Regions from separate parts of the Azospirillum sp. A26 genome, predicted to be linked through region 1. Evidence: riboswitches for the same ligand, from Rfam matches in the RefSeq annotation. Region 1 holds a riboswitch; the other holds the start of a gene.
What was found. Region 1 has a riboswitch for cobalamin ahead of ABNQ39_RS33535 (CbtB domain-containing protein). Riboswitches for the same ligand answer to the same signal wherever they lie in the genome.
Positions count from the first base shown of each region.

Region 2: it holds a riboswitch for cobalamin, as region 1 does, so the genes downstream of both, ABNQ39_RS30875 (CbtB domain-containing protein) here and ABNQ39_RS33535 (CbtB domain-containing protein) in region 1, are expected to answer to the same signal.

Region 1 covers NZ_CP170476.1:574,137-578,331, forward strand. The annotation lists gene cobW (cobalamin biosynthesis protein CobW) at 1-912, opposite strand, end outside; gene ABNQ39_RS33530 (CbtA family protein) at 927-1,718, opposite strand; gene ABNQ39_RS33535 (CbtB domain-containing protein) at 1,729-1,920, opposite strand; cobalamin riboswitch at 1,966-2,196, opposite strand; partial or broken gene ABNQ39_RS33540 (ABC transporter ATP-binding protein) at 2,515-3,281, shown strand; gene ABNQ39_RS33545 (ABC transporter ATP-binding protein) at 3,274-3,996, shown strand; gene ABNQ39_RS33550 (branched-chain amino acid ABC transporter permease) at 4,015-4,195, shown strand, end outside.
Region 2 covers NZ_CP170476.1:409-4,603, forward strand. The annotation lists partial or broken gene ABNQ39_RS30860 (cobaltochelatase subunit CobN) at 1-502, opposite strand, end outside; gene cobW (cobalamin biosynthesis protein CobW) at 602-1,663, opposite strand; gene ABNQ39_RS30870 (CbtA family protein) at 1,678-2,469, opposite strand; gene ABNQ39_RS30875 (CbtB domain-containing protein) at 2,480-2,671, opposite strand; cobalamin riboswitch at 2,717-2,947, opposite strand; gene ABNQ39_RS30880 (ABC transporter ATP-binding protein) at 3,266-4,033, shown strand; gene ABNQ39_RS30885 (ABC transporter ATP-binding protein) at 4,026-4,195, shown strand, end outside.

The DNA.
Region 1 (4,195 bases):
CGGCTTGCCGGGCACGTCGATGAAGCCCTTCAGGCGCAGAACGCCATGCAGGCCGGCGACCTTCTCCAGCGTCATCGCCAGGGCGGCCGGATCGGGCTGCGCCGGCAACTCCATCACGAAGCTGGTGAAGTCGTCGTGGTCGTGGCCCTCTTCACCGTCATGATGGCTGGGACGGTTGGCAAGATCGTCCTCCACCGCCGCACCGACACCGAGCAGAACCAGCGGATCGACCGCACCCTGGGAGGCACGGACCAGCTTGGCGTCGCGGCCGACCGTGTGGGCGAGGGCGCCGCGGATCAGCTCCTCGACACGGGCGAGGTCGCCGTCGGCCAGCAGATCGGTCTTGTTGACGACGATCAGGTCGGCGCAGAGCAGCTGGTCCTCGAACACCTCCTCGATCGGCGTTTCGTGGTCGACGGTGCCGGCGGCGTCGCGCTGGGCCTCCAGCGCGGCCGGATCGGGGGCGAAGCGGCCCTCCGCGGCGGCCGAGGCGTCCACCACGGCGATGACGCCGTCGACCGTGACCCGCGTCTTGATCGCCGGCCAGTTGAAAGCCTGGACCAGCGGCTTGGGCAAGGCGAGGCCGCTGGTCTCGATCACGATGTGCTCGGGCGGGTCCGGGCGGGCCAGCAGCTTCTCGATGGCCGGGACGAAGTCGTCGGCGACGGTGCAGCACAGGCAGCCGTTCGCCAGTTCGATCACGTCGTCTTCGGTGCAGGTCGGGTTGCCGCAGGCGCGCAGGATGTCGCCGTCGATGCCGACATCGCCGAACTCGTTGATGATCAGCGCCAGCCGGCGGCCGTCGGCCTTTTCCAGCAGGCCGCGGATCAGCGTGGTCTTTCCGGCGCCGAGGAAGCCGGTGATGACGGTCGCCGGAACCTTGCCGGCGGCCGTTTTCGCAAGAGCGGACATGGGATGGAGCCTCCTTAACGCGCGCCGGGCTGAACCCGCAGGGCCGGCTGCCGTTCGGCCGGTTCGACCACGCCGCTCATCAGCCAGCCGCAGACGGAGCCGAGGATCGCCCAGAACAGGGCGGCGGATCCGAGCGAGGCGGTGACGAAGCGGGCGGCCAGTTCCGGCGGAACGGCACCCTCGGCGCTTTCCGGATGGGGGGCGCCGATCAGATGGGGCAGCGCTGCGGCCAGAACGGCGACGGCGATGACCAGACGGTTGCGGGCGAAGGCGAGGGTGGCGATGCCGACGCCGGCACCGGCCGCGGCGGTCAGCCACCAAAGCTGACGCAGCTCCAGCTCGGCCCCGGCCATGCCCGGCAGCTCCGGGGCCAGACCGAAGGACGGGGCCAGCGAGACGGCGACGAAGCCGCCCATGCCCCAGACCAGCCCGCGGCGGGCATCGACCGGCCGGCCGGCCAGCAGGATCGCGGCCGCCAGCAGCAGCGCATAGGCGACACCGGCGATCAGGTTGGTGGCGATGGTCAGGCCGATGCGCTGCATCGCCTCGTCCAGGGTGACCGGCACGCCTTCGCCGATCTCGCGCACGGGGCCATGCTGGTGGCCTTCGGCGTGGCTGGCGGCCGGAGCCCCAGCCGGAGCGGCAGTCGTAGGCGCGGCGGTTGCGGGAGGCGGGGTCACCACCTCGTATTTCTCGGCTTCGAGGATCAGCGGGACGGTCGTCGCCTGCTGAACGACGGAAGCGGCCGTGCCGGAGAGCACGCCCGCGACCAGAGCGGCTGTGAACAGCCGCCGGATCAAATCCATGACCCGCTGCTTAGTGGCAGGGGAACGCGAAGGAATGACGGGCGTCGTGCGCCGCATCGTGGATTTGCTGCGGCTGGGCGAAGCCGACGCCGTACAGCAGGAAGCTGCCGAGCAGGATCGCGGCAAAGGCGGCGACCGCAGTCTGGGCGGCGCTGCGGGTCGCGGAACTGGCGGCAGCGGCGTTCATCGAACGGGCATTCATAGAAAACATCCTTGTTCTCCCGCCACACCCGGCGGGGTTGGAAAAGGTCGGTCAAGTCCGCCGGCAGGTTTCCTGGCTTGCGGGTCGCTGCATCGCCGTCCGCCTTCCCGGCCGCGGAGGGCCAGTGGCATGATGGACGGGATGCTCGCCGCTTACAGTTGCGGGGGCAGCCGCGGCATTGGCGCTTCCGGGGATCCCGGAAAGCTCCGCACCGCATTCCCTATTATCCCCGCCGCCCGTCAGGACGGGCAGGGCACCGTTGGACAGCCACCATCGCAGTGCCGCGCCCGTTTGGCAAGCCCACAATAAGGCGTCTGCCACACGGACGATCTTGCATGCAGACACTTTGGATGCTGTCATGTTTTGTAGACAGAGTGTCCAGGGATCCGACACTTTCCGACGCAAGGGTGTCGGCCAGGGGGAGGACGCCGCAGCGAAACCCGCGGAGAAACAATGGGTCAGGCGGCCCGGCCGAAGCGACCCCGCATGTGGCATGCTTCGTGCGTACAACAATCGGTGAAACGTCCCGCCGCACGGCGGCCGCCGGGCATATGCCCGGGACATAAGGACGAACGGGAGGAGAATTCGCGACCGATGAACGCCGCACCGAACGACGACATCATCCTGGAAGCGCGTGGTCTGACGAAGGAGTTCAAGGGCTTCGTGGCGGTTCGGGATGTGAACCTTCAGGTTCGCCGCGGCACCATCCACGCGCTGATCGGCCCGAACGGCGCCGGCAAGAGCACAGTGTTCAACCTGCTGACCAAGTTCCTCACCCCACCCGCGGCCGAATCCTCTACAAGGGCCGCGACATCACCCGCACCAAGCCGGCCGACATCGCGCTGATGGGGCTGGTCCGCTCCTTCCAGATCTCCGCCGTCTTCCCGCACCTCAGCGTGCTGGAGAATGTCCGCGTCGCGCTCCAGCGGCCGCTCGGCACCAGCTTCCATTTCTGGAAGTCCGAATCGTCGCTCCACGACCTGCACGACCGGGCTTTGGAGCTGATCGAGGCGGTCAACCTCACCCCCTGGGCCGGCCATCTGGCGGCCGAGCTGCCCTATGGCCGCAAGCGCGCGCTGGAGATCGCCACCACCCTGGCGCTCGACCCGGAGGTGATGCTGCTCGACGAACCGCTGGCCGGCATGGGCCATGAGGACATCGAGGGCACCGCCGCCCTGATCAAGCGCGTCGCCGCCGACCGTACCGTGCTGATGGTGGAGCACAACCTGTCGGTCGTCGCCCACCTGTCGGACACCATCACCGTGCTCCGCCGCGGCGAGATCCTGGCGGAGGGGCCGTACGAGGTCGTCTCGAAGAACCCGCAGGTGATGGAAGCATATATGGGGACCGGACATGCCTGACGGGATGAACACCAAGACGGCCATGCTGGAGATCGCCGACCTGCACGGCTTCTACAGCGAAAGCCATGTGCTGCACGGCGTCAGCCTGGAGGTGCGGCAGGGCGAGGTGGTGACGCTGCTGGGCCGCAACGGCGCCGGCAAGACCTCGACCATGCGCGCCATCATGGGCATCATGGGCAAGCGCACCGGCTCGATCCGCTTCCAGGGCAGCGAGTTGATCGGCATGGCGCAGCACAAAATCCCGCGCCTCGGCATCGGCTATGTGCCGGAGGAGCGCGGCATCTTCTCAAGCCTCAGCGTGGACGAGAACCTGACGCTGCCGCCGGTGGTCAGGGAGGGCGGGATGACGGTCCCGCAAATCCATGAGCTGTTCCCCAACCTGAAGGGCCGCGGCTCGACGCAGGGCACGCGGCTGTCGGGCGGCGAGCAGCAGATGCTGGCCATTGCCCGCATCCTGCGCACCGGTGCCACGTTGATCCTGCTGGACGAGCCGACCGAAGGGCTGGCTCCGGTCATCATCGAGCAGATCGGCGTCGCGGTGCGCGCCCTGAAACAGCGCGGCTTCACCATCGTGCTGGTGGAGCAGAATTTCCGCTTCGCCACCACCATCGCCGACCGCCATTACGTGATGGAGGAAGGCCATGTGGTCGACATGATCCCCAACGACCAGCTCCACGCCAACATGGACAAGCTGCACACCTATCTCGGCGTGTGAGCGGGAGAGGACAGTCCGATGTCGCACCTGTTCGGCATTCCGCCGCAAGCCCTGTTCGGCCAGCTTCTGCTCGGCCTGATCAACGGCTCCTTCTATGCGCTGCTCAGCCTGGGGCTGGCGGTGATCTTCGGGATGCTCAATGTCGTCAACATGGCGCATGGCGCCTTGTACATGGTCGGCGCCTTCGTGGCGTGGCTGC
Region 2 (4,195 bases), 570 kb from region 1:
CATGGGGCAGCGGCGTTCCGGCCAGCGTCGTGGCGCAGGCCAGCAGATGGCCCATGTTGGCCGGGCCGCCCTCGGTGAAATAGCGCCACAGCCGGTCGGCGGTGGCCGGCGGAACGGTGCCGTAGGCGGTCAGGTTCGGGTCGGGCTGCGCCTCTCCCGACAGGACGGCGAGCGGGATGCCGCGCTCGCGGCAGAGGGCGGACAGGCGGTCGAGGCCGTAGCGCCAGTAACCGCTGCCGCCGAGCAGGCGCAGGACCACCAGCTTGGCCTTGGCGACCACAGTGTCGGCGTAGAGATCGACCGACAGCGGATGGCCGAGCCGGTTGAGGTTGGCGAGGCGGAGACCAGGCAGCCGCTCGCGGCCCGCCCGCCATGCGGCGGCGAGCGCGGTCAGGTCGCTGTCGGAAAAGGACAGCATGACGAGGTCGGCCGGCGTCTGCCCCAGATCTTCCGCCTGGGGGCCGGCGTCCAGTTCGTCCTGGCGGGCGGCAAGCAGGTGCATGGTCTGATGTCCAGGGGCGACCGCCCCCTCCCCCTCGAAAAACGGTGAAGGTCAAGGAGGGGGCGGTCGCCGCACTACTCTAACTCTTACCCGAAACTTTTACCCAACGACCGCCCGCGTCACCGCATCGCGGTCCAGCCCGGTCTCGCCGATCACCACCAGACGGCTGCGGCGCTCCTCGCCCGCCTTCCACAGCCGGTCGTAGTGGGTCTGGATGCGGGTGCCGACACCCTGGACCAGCAGGCGCATCGGCTTGCCGGGCACGTCGATGAAGCCCTTCAGGCGCAGAACGCCATGCAGGCCGGCGACCTTCTCCAGCGTCATCGCCAGGGCGGCCGGATCGGGCTGCGCCGGCAACTCCATCACGAAGCTGGTGAAGTCGTCGTGGTCGTGGCCCTCTTCACCGTCATGATGGCTGGGACGGTTGGCAAGATCGTCCTCCACCGCCGCACCGACACCGAGCAGAACCAGCGGATCGACCGCACCCTGGGAGGCACGGACCAGCTTGGCGTCGCGGCCGACCGTGTGGGCGAGGGCGCCGCGGATCAGCTCCTCGACACGGGCGAGGTCGCCGTCGGCCAGCAGATCGGTCTTGTTGACGACGATCAGGTCGGCGCAGAGCAGCTGGTCCTCGAACACCTCCTCGATCGGCGTTTCGTGGTCGACGGTGCCGGCGGCGTCGCGCTGGGCCTCCAGCGCGGCCGGATCGGGGGCGAAGCGGCCCTCCGCGGCGGCCGAGGCGTCCACCACGGCGATGACGCCGTCGACCGTGACCCGCGTCTTGATCGCCGGCCAGTTGAAAGCCTGGACCAGCGGCTTGGGCAAGGCGAGGCCGCTGGTCTCGATCACGATGTGCTCGGGCGGGTCCGGGCGGGCCAGCAGCTTCTCGATGGCCGGGACGAAGTCGTCGGCGACGGTGCAGCACAGGCAGCCGTTCGCCAGTTCGATCACGTCGTCTTCGGTGCAGGTCGGGTTGCCGCAGGCGCGCAGGATGTCGCCGTCGATGCCGACATCGCCGAACTCGTTGATGATCAGCGCCAGCCGGCGGCCGTCGGCCTTTTCCAGCAGGCCGCGGATCAGCGTGGTCTTTCCGGCGCCGAGGAAGCCGGTGATGACGGTCGCCGGAACCTTGCCGGCGGCCGTTTTCGCAAGAGCGGACATGGGATGGAGCCTCCTTAACGCGCGCCGGGCTGAACCCGCAGGGCCGGCTGCCGTTCGGCCGGTTCGACCACGCCGCTCATCAGCCAGCCGCAGACGGAGCCGAGGATCGCCCAGAACAGGGCGGCGGATCCGAGCGAGGCGGTGACGAAGCGGGCGGCCAGTTCCGGCGGAACGGCACCCTCGGCGCTTTCCGGATGGGGGGCGCCGATCAGATGGGGCAGCGCTGCGGCCAGAACGGCGACGGCGATGACCAGACGGTTGCGGGCGAAGGCGAGGGCGGCGATGCCGACGCCGGCACCGGCCGCGGCGGTCAGCCACCAAAGCTGACGCAGCTCCAGCTCGGCCCCGGCCATGCCCGGCAGCTCCGGGGCCAGACCGAAGGACGGGGCCAGCGAGACGGCGACGAAGCCGCCCATGCCCCAGACCAGCCCGCGGCGGGCATCGACCGGCCGGCCGGCCAGCAGGATCGCGGCCGCCAGCAGCAGCGCATAGGCGACACCGGCGATCAGGTTGGCGGCGATGGTCAGGCCGATGCGCTGCATCGCCTCGTCCAGGGTGACCGGCACGCCTTCGCCGATCTCGCGCACGGGGCCATGCTGGTGGCCTTCGGCGTGGCTGGCGGCCGGAGCCCCAGCCGGAGCGGCAGTCGTAGGCGCGGCGGTTGCGGGAGGCGGGGTCACCACCTCGTATTTCTCGGCTTCGAGGATCAGCGGGACGGTCGTCGCCTGCTGAACGACGGAAGCGGCCGTGCCGGAGAGCACGCCCGCGACCAGAGCGGCTGTGAACAGCCGCCGGATCAGATCCATGACCCGCTGCTTAGTGGCAGGGGAACGCGAAGGAATGACGGGCGTCGTGCGCCGCATCGTGGATCTGCTGCGGCTGGGCGAAGCCGACGCCGTACAGCAGGAAGCTGCCGAGCAGGATCGCGGCAAAGGCGGCGACCGCAGTCTGGGCGGCGCTGCGGGTCGCGGAACTGGCGGCAGCGGCGTTCATCGAACGGGCATTCATAGAAAACATCCTTGTTCTCCCGCCACACCCGGCGGGGTTGGAAAAGGTCGGTCAAGTCCGCCGGCAGGTTTCCTGGCTCGCGGGTCGCTGCATCGCCGTCCGCCTTCCCGGCCGCGGAGGGCCAGTGGCATGATGGACGGGATGCTCGCCGCTTACAGTTGCGGGGGCAGCCGCGGCATTGGCGCTTCCGGGGATCCCGGAAAGCTCCGCACCGCATTCCCTATTATCCCCGCCGCCCGTCAGGACGGGCAGGGCACCGTTGGACAGCCACCATCGCAGTGCCGCGCCCGTTTGGCAAGCCCACAATAAGGCGTCTGCCACACGGACGATCTTGCATGCAGACACTTTGGATGCTGTCATGTTTTGTAGACAGAGTGTCCAGGGATCCGACACTTTCCGACGCAAGGGTGTCGGCCAGGGGGAGGACGCCGCAGCGAAACCCGCGGAGAAACAATGGGTCAGGCGGCCCGGCCGAAGCGACCCCGCATGTGGCATGCTTCGTGCGTACAACAATCGGTGAAACGTCCCGCCGCACGGCGGCCGCCGGGCATATGCCCGGGACATAAGGACGAACGGGAGGAGAATTCGCGACCGATGAACGCCGCACCGAACGACGACATCATCCTGGAAGCGCGTGGTCTGACGAAGGAGTTCAAGGGGTTCGTGGCGGTGAAGGAGGTGAACCTGCAAGTGAAGCGGGGCACCATCCACGCGCTGATCGGCCCGAACGGCGCCGGCAAGAGCACGGTGTTCAACCTGCTGACCAAATTCCTGACACCGACGCGCGGCCAGATCCTCTACAAGGGCCGTGACATCACCCGCACCAAGCCGGCCGACATCGCGCTGATGGGGCTGGTCCGCTCCTTCCAGATCTCGGCCGTCTTCCCGCATCTCAGCGTGCTGGAGAATGTCCGCGTCGCGCTGCAACGGCCGCTCGGCACCAGCTTCCATTTCTGGAAGTCCGAATCGTCGCTCCACGACCTGCACGGCCGGGCGCTGGAGCTGATCGAGGCGGTCAACCTCACCCCTTGGGCCGGCCATCTGGCGGCCGAGCTGCCCTATGGCCGCAAGCGCGCGCTGGAGATCGCCACCACCCTGGCGCTCGACCCGGAGGTGATGCTGCTCGACGAGCCGCTGGCCGGCATGGGCCATGAGGACATCGAGGGCACCGCAGCACTCATCAAGCGCGTCGCCGCCGACCGCACCGTGCTGATGGTGGAACACAATCTGTCGGTCGTCGCCCATCTGTCGGACACGATCACCGTGCTCCGCCGCGGCGAGATCCTGGCGGAAGGGCCCTACGAGGTCGTCTCGAAGAACCCTCAGGTGATGGAAGCATATATGGGGACCGGACATGCCTGACGGGATGCAGACGAAGACTGCCATGCTGGAGATCGCCGACCTGCACGGCTTCTACGGCGAGAGCCATGTGCTGCACGGCGTCAGCCTGGAGGTGCGCCACGGCGAGGTGGTGACGCTGCTGGGCCGCAACGGCGCCGGCAAGACCTCGACCATGCGCGCCAT